2 regions of the Acidithiobacillus acidisediminis genome follow, and region 1 is predicted to be linked to the other one. Evidence: riboswitches for the same ligand, from Rfam matches in the RefSeq annotation. Region 1 holds a riboswitch; the other holds the start of a gene.

Region 1 (5,808 bases):
ACCGCAACCGACCTGGTCAGCATCCAATTGGATGAACCGCTCGCCCTCCCCGTCTGGAAAAGGTTGGCGGATATAGAGGAGGCGCTAGCTAACGGTTCTGCCATCATTCGGGTAGCGGATCCTTATGCGCATAGATTGCACCCGCCGGAGTCTTTTCTCCTCAAGCATAGACAGCGTCGCGATGCTGCCTGGAAGGTCATAGAAGATATGGTGAGCCGCGTACCGGATATTTACGATGAGACGATCCGTGGCGGCTTGGTAGCTGACGCGGCAAATCAGCACTCCGTTCACAAGATGACGGTCTATAAATATCTTCGCAGGTTCTGGTGGGGTGGTATGGTGAAAAATGCCCTTCTGCCGAGCTACGAACGCAGTGGAGGACCAGGCAAAGAAAAATCTGCCAATAGTGCATCTAAGCGGGGGCGACCAACAAAGGCGACGGTGTTGCGGGATGCCCCGCCGGGAATTAATGTCGATGACAGCATCCGTAGAATATTTTCAGTAGCCTTTCGCCTTTATGTTGATACCAATAAAGCCCCTACACTGAAGCGCGCATATTCCCTAATGCTGAGCAATTATTTCAATGTTGGCTTTGAAGTAAAGGGAGGCGTACGTGTACCCGTTTTACCGCCCTCTCACCAGTTACCCACATTGGAGCAATTCCGATACTGGTACAAGAAACAGCAGGACATCGAAGCTTCGTTTACCAAGAGAGAGGGCGCGAGACGCTTTGCGCTCAAGCGGCGCCCTGTGCTGGGTAGTTCCACGAAAATGGCTTTTGGCCCGGGTTCCATATACCAAATCGATGCTACCATAGCGGACGTATACTTGGTGAGCGGCTTGAATCGGTCTCAAATTATTGGCCGTCCAGTAGTGTATGTTGTTATCGATGTCCTGAGTCGCATGATCACCGGACTGTATGTGGGGCTTGAAGGACCGAGCTGGTTAGGTGCGATGATGGCGTTAGCTAATGCGGCGAGCGATAAAAAGGCGTTTTGCAGCAAATATGGAATCTCCATATCGGATGAGGACTGGCCGTGCAAGAATCTTCCTATGGAGATCCTTGCGGATCGCGGCGAATTACTGAGTAGGCACGCCGATGAACTGACAGATTCGTTAAACATTACGGTGGCGAATGCGCCGCCCTTTCGTGCCGACTGGAAGGGTATAGTGGAGCAGCAGTTCCGAATTGCCAATGAACGAGTGATCCATTGGGTACCTGGGGCCGTGCGGCGTGTCGCAAGAGAACGTGGTGATCTGGACTATCGTTTAGACGCAAAACTGGATCTTAACGCGTTCACAGAAATTATGATCTATAATACGCTGAGTTATAATAAAATGCACTGGATGGAATGGTATCGCCATGATGAATTTCAAATTCAGTCCGCGGTGGATCCTTTTCCGCGCACCCTCTGGAACTGGGGAATTGAGCATCGTAGCGGATTCTTACGAACCCGACCTCAGGAGGCCGTGTTGCTGGCCCTAATGCCAAGAGGCGAAGCCTCCGTAACCCATTTAGGCATCAAATGGCAGGGATTATATTACACCAGCGAGATCGCTATTCGCGAACAATGGTTCATACGTGCAAGGGCGACGCGCACATGGAAGGTTTCGGTGGCGTATGATCCAAGAAATATTGAGATGATCTATATTGTTCAGCCCAAAGGCGGTATTGAAGCTTGCCACCTACTGGAGAAGAATCAGGACTTCGCGGGGTATATGGTTGAGGAAGTGCAGGACTACGTGGCGGATCGCAAGCTCCGAAAAGCGGAGATCAAAACGGATATTCTGCAAGAACGGGCTGAGTTTATGGCCCAAGTAGATGCGGTTGTGACAGCGCAGGAAAATCTGACTGAGGGTGCTGTGTCCACTGACCAGAGCAACCATAAGCGTGTAAAGGATATCCGTCAGAATCGACGGGAAGAACGAGAACGTGTCCGGAAGGCGGAAGCATGGGAACTAGCGGAACACCCTGGTACACCAAGGAAAATCGGCGGCGGTTCGCAGTCAAATGCAAGCGCTTCTTCGAGTACGGTTGAGTCGCGCAAAAGAGGGTTTTTAAATATCCTGAAGCAAACGCGGAAGAGCGATTAAACGGAGGGCTCCGCGTTCGCTCAGGTGGGCCGTACCAATCCCAGTTCCTGGTACAGGTACTTGTGCGGGAAGTGCTCAGAAACGGATCGGTCTGCAAAACGCGTGTTTACCAGCGAAGCTGGCGGCGGTACCCAGTTCTTCCTCGATCCGCAGCAACTGGTTGTATTTGGCCACCCGTTCGCCACGCGCCGGAGCACCCGACTTCAGATGCCCGGTATCCAGGGCGACGGTGAGGTCGGCGATGAAATCATCGGTGGTTTCGCCGGAGCGATGCGAGACAAAGGCCCCCCAGCCGTGATATTGCGCCAGCCGTGTGGCGGTGATGGTCTCGGTCACCGTACCGATCTGATTGAGTTTGATGAGGGTGGCGTTGGCAATATTGTCTTCCATGGCGCGGGCGATGATTTTGGGGTTGGTGCAGAAAATATCGTCGCCGACCAGTTCGATGACGCCGCCGAGCCTTTCATTCAGCAACTTCCAGCTCTCCCAGTCGTTTTCGGCGAGACCATCTTCGAGCAGGACCACAGGGTAGTTACGGACGATCTCTTCGTAGTAGGCCACCATTTCGGCACTGCTGATGGCACGCTTCTCGGTGCGTAGCTGGTAGGTGCCATCCTTGAAGAACTCCGAGGAGGCGGGGTCGATGGCGATGCCGGCGTCCCGGCCTGGTTCAAAGCCCGCCTTACGGATGGCGTCCAGCAACAAATCATAGGATTCATGGTTGGAGGATACCATCGGCGCAAAACCGCCTTCATCACCGATGCCGACCGAGAGATGTTTTCCCAGCAGAACAGATTGCAGGGCATGGTAGATTTCCGCCCCCCAGCGCAGGGCTTCACGGAAATTGCCGGCACCGTAGGGTACCAGCATGCATTCCTGGAAGTCGGCGCCTTGCCAGTGGGCATGCACGCCACCATTGAGCACATTGAAGCAGGGGACGGGCAGACGGGTGGCACCGGGGCCGCCCAGATAGGCATAGAGGGGCAGATCGCTGTAATCAGCGGCAGCACGGGCACAGGCCATGGAAACGCCGAGCAGGGCATTGGCGCCCAGCCGACTTTTGTTCTCAGTGCCGTCCAGGCCGATGAGGGTGTCGTCGATGGCCTTTTGTTCCCGGACATCCAGATCCTGCAGGTCCGGGGCGATGATTTCTTCAATGTTCCGAATGACTTTTTCTACACCCTTGCCGCCATAGCGGTGAGCATCGCCGTCGCGCAGCTCGACGGCTTCCTTGCTGCCGGTGGAGGCGCCGGAAGGTGCTGCCGCGCGGGCGCGGGTTCCATCGACCAGAAATACTTCCACTTCCACCGTGGGATTCCCTCGTGAGTCCAAAATTTCGCGGGCGATGATGTCTTCAATACGGCTGTCCATAAATGCTCCTGTCTCGCCGATTTTGCGTGGCGCAACTATCGGTAGTAAACGAGAAAAATTAGTAGGGTGTCAAACATGGGTTAATTGAGGTAGGTCAACTGCACTGTGAATCTCGCGCAGCATGTCATCATCACTAATCTATGGAAACCCAGTTCCGAAAAGCACTCGAACGTGCGAGTAACGGCACAACTGAATGAAGCACTATATGTTAATTGTAACACGTTATTTTAAATTACTTTTTTACTGCTTGACCCGGCCATCACTCTTTACTACCATAAGCAATTCGAGTGGCGATGGAGTCCGCCCAATAACCGCCTTTATAGGCTAATGACTGCTACTGATCCTGACCGCAAGGTCGGGCGGTGGGGAGTTGGAAGCCATATAAAGGGGAAGGCATGCTCGGCGATATCGTCTTGCAGTGTGGACAAGTCTTGACGGTGTTTTTGTTATCACCGCTCTTGCACGGCTTCATGGTCACCATGGAAGAGCGCGTTCAGCGCGGACAGGGTCCTTCCATTTTCCAGCCCTATCGGGATCTCTGGAAACTTTTCCACAAAACTCTGCTGATACCGGAATCTGCGTCCTGGGTGTTTTTCTGGGCGCCGGTGGTGGCTTTTACCGCCATGCTCATCGTGCCGATGCTGATTCCGGTGCTGACCAATTTCCCCCTGCCCCTGTCCGATATGGGGGATATCCTCGGTGGCGGACTCATCCTGACCCTTGGTGGCTTTTTCATCCTGCTGGCCGGGCTGGATACGGGTCAGCCCTTCGGTGGACTGGGTTCCAGCCGCGCGGTGATGCTCGCCATCCTCGCCGAACCAACCCTGATCCTAGTCTTTGTGGGTATCACTTTTCTCGATCACTCCATGCTGCCCTTCGTCGCCAATCACCTGCTGGCGCAGCATCCGGTAGCCTACTGGAGCCCGGCGCATATCTTTCTGATCTTCGCTTTTTTCATCCTGCTGACGGTGGAAACGGACCGCCTGCCCATCCACTCCACCATCCCTTACGAGATTTACATGATCGACGAGGCGCGGATTCTGGAGTATTCCGGGCCATTGCTGGCCCTGCTGAAGTGGGCAAGCTGGATGAAGCAGTTTTTGCTCTACACCATTTTTCTCAACGTCTTTTTCTTTCCGTGGGGATTGTCCACGACGGGCAGCCTGGGTTCGGTGCTGCTCGCCTTGCTTATCATACTGGCCAAATATGGCGCGGTGGGGCTGGTGATGGTGGCCGTGGACACGCTGCAGTCGCGACTACGCTTCTACCGTTATCAGGAGCCGCTGGCGCTGTCCTTTCTCTTTGCCGTGCTGGCCATCGTGGCTGATCAGCTTTAGGAGGGTGCGATGCTGATCTTTCATCTGGGTCCCCTGGCCGCTTCCCTGTTCAGTCTGCTGGCGATTCTGGCGCTGGTGCTGTCCTTCGTGATGCTGGCATCCCATTGGCTGAAGAATCATGTTTATGCTTTTGCGGCGGAATCCTGGACCATCGCGGCCATTTCCGCCTCCATCGGCTATTACGGGCATTATCCAGAACTCTACATCATCGCTGTTCTGACGGCGATTTTTCGCGGGACCATGCTCCCTTATCTGGTGCTGCGACTGGTCAACCGGCTGGATATTCAACGCGAGTTCACCCCGCTGCTCAAGCCTTCCTCCAGCATGGTCCTCGGCGCGGCGCTGGTGATTTTTTCCTATGAAGTCGCAAGACAACTAGGAGTGGCGCTACACCTGACCGACAATATCGCGGTGTTGGCCCTGACCTGCATGTTCAGCCTCAAACTCATCGGCTTTTTGATGATGATCCTGCGCTCCGAGGCCATCAGCCATATTCTGGGGCTGCTGGTGATTGAGAACGGCATTTTTCTCGGCTCGCAGATTCTGGTGCCTGGCATGCCGGACCTCCTGGAGCTGGTGATCATTTTCGATCTGCTGATCATTGTCATGGCCTTCGGCATGCTGGTGCGCCTCCTCAAAGTACACGCCGGAACCACCAGCAGCCGCGGCCTGCAAAAGCTGGTGGGCTGAGATGGTGAATTTCGACGCACTCATCGCAGCACTGTGGATCATACCCGCAGTGGCCATCCTGCTGATGCTGGCGATCCGCCGTCCACACTGGGCGGAGTACATCAACTTCGGCAACTCCGTCGTAGTTTTCGGACTCACCCTGGCGATGCTGGTGGCGGTGCCCGACAAGACGCTGGTGACCGGTGCCCAGTTGATCCTGCTCACCCCGCTGGGGGCCTGGGTACTGTTTTGCGTGGGTCTGGTCTATCTGCTGGCATCCATTTATGCCATTGGCTACATGCGCCTGCTGCCGGAAGAAAAACCCCGGCTCCATAAG
Region 2 (5,808 bases), 1.4 Mb from region 1:
AAAAACGGCGAAGAGAAAGCGCTGTTCCTTGCCGGCAGGGGTGATGTGGGTTTGCCGCTCGTGCTGCAGTAGGTGAAACTGCGGACCGAGTTCGGCGGCAAGCTGATCGGCGTTGTAACGCATAACCGGCAGGCCGCTACACTGGGTGGGACCATCATCGGCAAAAGTTGCGATGATGGCTCGACCATCCGGACGCAAGGCCTGTAGCAAGCGCTGCACATAGCGCTGGCGATCTTGCTGATCAGTGAGAAAGTGGAACACCGCGCGGTCGTGCCAGAGTGCAAAATGCTGCGGCGGCAGTTCCACCTGCAGAATGTCACCGGCTAGCCAATGCACGCGTTTGGCGTCTTCGCCAAGCCGCTTACGCGCAATCGCCAGCGCCGTCGCAGAAATATCCAGGACGCTAACATCCTCATAGCTCCGCAGCAAAAGCTCATCAACCAGGTGCGAGGCGCCACCCCCCACGTCGATGATGGGGTCTACCGGCGCCAACGACAACTGCTCGACCAGGCACAGTGAGGTCTCTGCATGCGGCTGAAACCAGCTCATGGCGGTATCGGCCTTGTGGCTATAAACCTCTTCCCAATGGGATTTACTTTGCATTGGTGTACCCCTCGTGGCATTTCCTTCACCTACCCCAGGCGGGCGGATATACATAGCGTAGCGCATGGGCAATTGTCCCGCCTCACTGCCAGCGCTACCATGCCAGCGGTCCTTTTGGGGAGACAGGCTCGGACATTGGCCCAGTCAAATAACCTGGTGGTGAAAAAAAGCCCGCGCTTTGCGGCAACAGAAGGGATCAGCCCGGTCTTGCGACGCGCTTTGCTGGCGGCGCTGGTGATCTGGTTTGGCATCTTTTGCGGCTACTATTTTTTTAGCCGTGGGCTCGATCTTGTGCCAGGTCCCTTGGGCGCGAGCTTAGTCAACTGGGATGCCAAATGGTATCTGGATATCGCCCGTCACGGCTACAGTTACCAGGCACACTCCCCCGTCGGACAAAATATTGTCTTTTTCCCACTCTATCCCTTTCTCCTGGCTACGCTGGGTCAGATTTTTCCCCTGCCCTTGGCGCCCCTGGGGATTTTGCTCGCTGCTGCGACGGGAATTCTTTCCCTCTTTCTTTTCCATCGCTTCGCACGCGAGGCCCTGGGGCCGGTAGGCGCGGATTGGGCAAGCTGGGCCTACGCGCTGTATCCGGCGGCGTTTTTCTTCGCCAGTGACTACCCTACGAGTCTCATGAATGCCCTCGCTTTGCTCGCCCTCATCCATTGGCGACGCGGCGAGCAGGGCAAAAGCGCTTTCTGGCTGGGGATCGGGAGCGCCAGCGGCCCCTTGATGGCTTTTTTTGCCTTTGCCCTGTGGCTACTGCTGGCCGTGGAACGTTGGCGAGATCGACACTGGCGCGGCCTTGGCGAATCGTTGTTGCTGGGCATCCTGGCCTGTAGCGGCCTACTGGCCTTCATCGTCTATCAATATCTGGCGCTGCATGCGCCCCTGGCCTTCATCCATGGACATGCATCCTACCTGGGCGAATTGTCCCCCGGCCAAAAGCTGCTGCATATCCTCCAGCTCTACCCCTTTTGGGGAGCGGATTACACCCCAATGTGGCAGGCCCTGGCCGGACAGGTCACGGTGCTGAACCCGGCGCGCTCTGTGTATTTTCTGCTGAATGCCATCACCTTGGCCATCAATCTGCTGGCGTTGCTGTTGTTCCTCTGGCGCCGCGAGTGGGCCTGGGCATGGCTGACGCTGGTGCTGGTCATTGCCTACCTGTGGTTTCAGGGTGCGTCGCAGGGTCCAGTTTCTTCGTACCGGCTCTTGTATCTCAATCTTCCGCTCTTCCTCCTGGCCGGACGATTGCTGCTTTGGCGTCGGCAGGCCGGTTATGTCGCGCTAGGCTTCAGCGCAGTAGCGCTATTCTTGCAGTCGGCATTTTTTGTTTCTGGACACTGGGCCTTTTGATTCCATACGGAACGAATCATAAGCAAAGCATATAGATTGCTAACTCCCTGATGTTTGATGCACTCCCTGGGTGCGGTGCTGCGGCGCCGTAAATTTCGCAAGATTTCCGTTGACACAAACGCCGCGCTCTCCTAGCCTAAAAAAAGGCGATGAAGTCCGCCTGGAACCGCCCCTTGTGGCTAATGACTTCTACCCACCCCCGCGCTGGCGGGGCAGGTAGATTGTTTTGCGAAAGCAGGGGGGAGGTATGGTCAAAAACATCGTATTGCAGGTGTCCCGGGCCCTGACGGCTGCCATTGCCTTGGCGACCATGATTAAACGGCGGCGGGTGCCGGTCTGGGGCCGCGGGCTGCGCCAGATTCCTGCGGAAAATGCCGTGACTTCCTTGGCCGTCACCAACGCCCTGCGGGTCTCTTGCCCCTTTGTCTACCGACCGGAAAATCGCCTGGAGCGATCCCATAGCGGGCGCGAGTATTTTGTCCGCGAACTGCATTTCAATGACAGCGAGGTACCGGTTTTTGGTCCTTGGCTCTTTCGCCCTGCAGTACGTATTGTGCAATTCCTCAGCGATCGTATTGGTTTGGTACTACAGAATGGCTCTCTGAATGTCTATTTGGGCTATATTGGGATGCTGCTGATCGTTATCTTTGCGAGTGTTTTCTATATTTGAAGCAGGAGACTTCTTATCATGTACGCCACCTTCGGATTCATAGCGATTTTTGCCGTTCTTGGTGCCTGGGCACGCTATGGCCAAACCCTTCTCGTCCAGTCCGTCTTTGGCCGCGATTTTCCCTGGGCCACCCTGAGCATCAACGTGATGGGCTGTTTTATTATGGGATTTCTGTTCTTCGAGACCCTGGAGCGCATCTCCATTAACCCGGAACTACGCACCGGCATGCTGACGGGGGGCTTGGGGGCGTACACCACCTTCTCTACCTTTTCTCTGGAGACCTTGGTGCTCTTTGAAAATGGGGAATCAGCAAAAGCACTGATCTACATGTTCGCATCGTTGTTTCTGTGTGTGGCAGCGACATTTGCCGGGGGTTGGATTTCGCGCAGTATCTGAACCATTTTTGTGAGGTGAAACATGACGACGGTATCGGTGGTACGGATTTATATCAAGGAAGGGGATAAACACGACGGGCATAATTTGATGGAAGAAATCTTCCGTATGCTCCATGACCAATACAAGGTGCATGGGGTAACGGCCTTCCGTGGCATTGCGGGCTTTGGTAGCAAGGGCACAGTGCACGCAGATGACATCTTGCGCCTGAATGTCCATCTGCCCCTGGTGCTGGAGTTCTTTGACGAGCCCGAGACCGTGGACGCCGTCATGCCCCATCTGCAGGAATTGGTGCCTGTCAATCACATCCTACGCTGGGAAGCGGATTGCGGTTGTCCGTGAATCACCACTATTGCCCCCTCTGCTATGCCGAGATCCCCATCGGCAGCGTGCGCTGTCCGGCCTGTGGCCGCGACATTGAGGCATGGGAGCGCAATACGCCCTATTTCGACCGCTTGGTCTGGGCCTTGCGCAATCCCCATCCCGAGGTTCGCATGGGGGCCATCCTGAGCCTGCAGAACCAGCACAACCCGGCCGCTGCCCTGCCTCTGGCGGAATGCGCACTGCAGTCCGCGGTGGATGTGGTGCAGGGTCTGGCGGTGGTGGAGGCCCTGGCCCATCTCCCCGACGACAGCGATCGGCAACAAGCCCTGAAACGTCTGAGGGATCATCCCACACATGCCGTGCGCGAAGCCGCTCGGCAGATACTGGCACGCGGCCCCATCCCATCCCATCCCATCCCATCCCATCAGGACAAGAACTAAACTGAAAGGACGCAGACAACACACTGGCTTCACGGATTCAAAAAAGGAGAGTTGAGTGGATTTACGCAAGAACTTTCTCGATCACGTCAAAAAAGGCCTGGGCGGACATGAACTCCCCCTGCGGCTTGTTTTTTGGGATGGCCACGCCTATGACTTCGCTGACAACCCCATCGTCACCATGCATCTCAAGTCGGCCAAGGTGGTGACCAGCCTGCTTATGGGGAGCGCCCTGGACGTGCTGGGCGAGGGCTATGTAGAGGGCGACATCGATATCGAGGGACGTTACCAAGACATCCTGGCGGTCGCCGAAGGTCTCAGTAACGCCTTTCCCAGTAAAAAAAGTTCCAAGACCGGGATCATCCGCAAGGCCCTGCACAGCAAGAACAAAGACAAAGAGGCGATCCACTACCACTACGACGTCTCCAATGATTTTTACCAACTCTGGCTGGATCGCAACTTGGTCTATTCCTGCGGCTACTTCAAGACGGGAGAAGAAGACATCGACACGGCCCAGGAGCAAAAGCTCGACCACATCTGCCGCAAGCTCCATCTGCGGCCGGGCGAAAAGCTCCTCGACATCGGCTGCGGCTGGGGCGGGCTGTTGAGCTGGGCGGCCCGGCATTACGGCATCCAGGGCGTGGGCGTGACCCTGAGTGAAGAACAGTTCGCCTTTGCTCAGGCACGCATGGAGCGCGAGGGTCTGGCCGACAAGGTGGAGATTCGCCTGCAGGATTATCGCGACATTCCCGAGCGGGAGCATTTCGACAAGGTCAGCTCCGTTGGCATGTTCGAGCATGTGGGGCGGGCCAAGCTGCCGGAGTATTTCGATGTCATCCAGCGCGTGCTGAAGGAGGGGGGTTGGGTCATGAATCATGGCATCACCGCTGCATCCAAAGACGACGATGGAGATCATCACTCGGGCAGCGATTTCATCGACAAATACGTCTTCCCCGATGGGGAGATTCCCCATCTCTGGCGCGTGGTGCGGGACATGGCTGGAGCCAATCTGGAAGTCCTGGATGTGGAGAACCTGCGCCCGCACTATGCCCAGACCCTGATCCATTGGGTACGTCGTCTTGAAGCGCGCAAGGCTGAGGCCCTGACCCTGGTCAGCGACAAGACCTATCGCATCTGGGCCATCTATATGGCGGGCTGCGCCTACGGCTTCTGGCGCAACTGGTCAGCGCTGCACCAAGTGCTGGCGGTCAAGCAGAGCGGCGAGGAGCTGACCCCCCGCCCCTGGGAACGGCGGTATCAGTACGTTGACAACGATCCATTCCGTTTAGCCGAACCCGACTGGGGGGAGGTCTGATGGCACAGCAGATACAATCCATTACCCTCGTGCGCCACGGCACGACCGAGTGGGCCGCCTCCGGGCGGCACACCTCCATTACCGATATCGACCTCACCGCTCAGGGGCGGGAAGAAGCCAAGGCCCTGTGGCAATATTTTGAGCGTGGCAAACACCATTTTGACGGCATCTATTCCAGCCCGCTGCGTCGCGCCCATCACACCGCCGTCCTGGCCGGATTCGCGCCCCAAATCCACGACGGTCTGCACGAGTGGCGCTATGGTCGTTACGAGGGCAAGACCACGCCAGAAATCCATCAGGAAGATCCCCAATGGACCATCTTCCGCTGTGGCGCCCCCGAGGGAGAAAGTCGGGAACAGATTCAAGCCCGTTGCCAGCAGGTTCTGCACGATTGGAGAACTGCTGGCCACGAGCACATCCTCTGCTTTGCCCATGGGCATATCCTGCGCGCGCTGGCCTGCTGCTGGCTGGGCCTGGGTCTGGATTTTGGAGACCATTTGCATCTGGATGCAGCGAGTATTTCCCGTCTAGGCTGGGAACATACCAGTCCGGCGATTACCTTGTGGAATCAGCGGCTCGATACGCGCATGTAGCACGCGTCATCAGTACCCGAAAATTGAACTATACTTAAAGTAGATTAGGCAAATTGGAGGGTGAATAATGAAACTGGTGGATTCTCCAAAAGAGACCATTCGTATTGAATTCCA

Evidence for each region. A riboswitch is a leader RNA that binds a small molecule or an ion and turns the genes downstream of it on or off. The one in region 1 is predicted to bind fluoride.
Region 2: it holds a riboswitch for fluoride, as region 1 does, so the genes downstream of both, M5D89_RS04160 (hypothetical protein) here and M5D89_RS11085 (respiratory chain complex I subunit 1 family protein) in region 1, are expected to answer to the same signal.

The regions. Positions count from the first base shown of each region.
Region 1 covers NZ_JALQCS010000001.1:2,204,446-2,210,253, reverse strand. Annotated here, with positions in the region: gene M5D89_RS11095 (Mu transposase C-terminal domain-containing protein) at 1-2,094, shown strand, start outside; gene eno (phosphopyruvate hydratase) at 2,170-3,465, opposite strand; fluoride riboswitch at 3,746-3,809, shown strand; gene M5D89_RS11085 (respiratory chain complex I subunit 1 family protein) at 3,861-4,802, shown strand; gene M5D89_RS11080 (hydrogenase) at 4,812-5,492, shown strand; gene M5D89_RS11075 (proton-conducting transporter transmembrane domain-containing protein) at 5,494-5,808, shown strand, end outside.
Region 2 covers NZ_JALQCS010000001.1:810,994-816,801, reverse strand. Annotated here, with positions in the region: gene M5D89_RS04170 (class I SAM-dependent methyltransferase) at 1-603, opposite strand, end outside; gene M5D89_RS04165 (mannosyltransferase family protein) at 739-1,962, shown strand; fluoride riboswitch at 2,099-2,161, shown strand; gene M5D89_RS04160 (hypothetical protein) at 2,210-2,632, shown strand; gene crcB (fluoride efflux transporter CrcB) at 2,651-3,028, shown strand; gene M5D89_RS04150 (DUF190 domain-containing protein) at 3,050-3,367, shown strand; gene M5D89_RS04145 (HEAT repeat domain-containing protein) at 3,364-3,789, shown strand; gene M5D89_RS04140 (class I SAM-dependent methyltransferase) at 3,845-5,101, shown strand; gene M5D89_RS04135 (histidine phosphatase family protein) at 5,101-5,694, shown strand; gene M5D89_RS04130 (hypothetical protein) at 5,762-5,808, shown strand, end outside.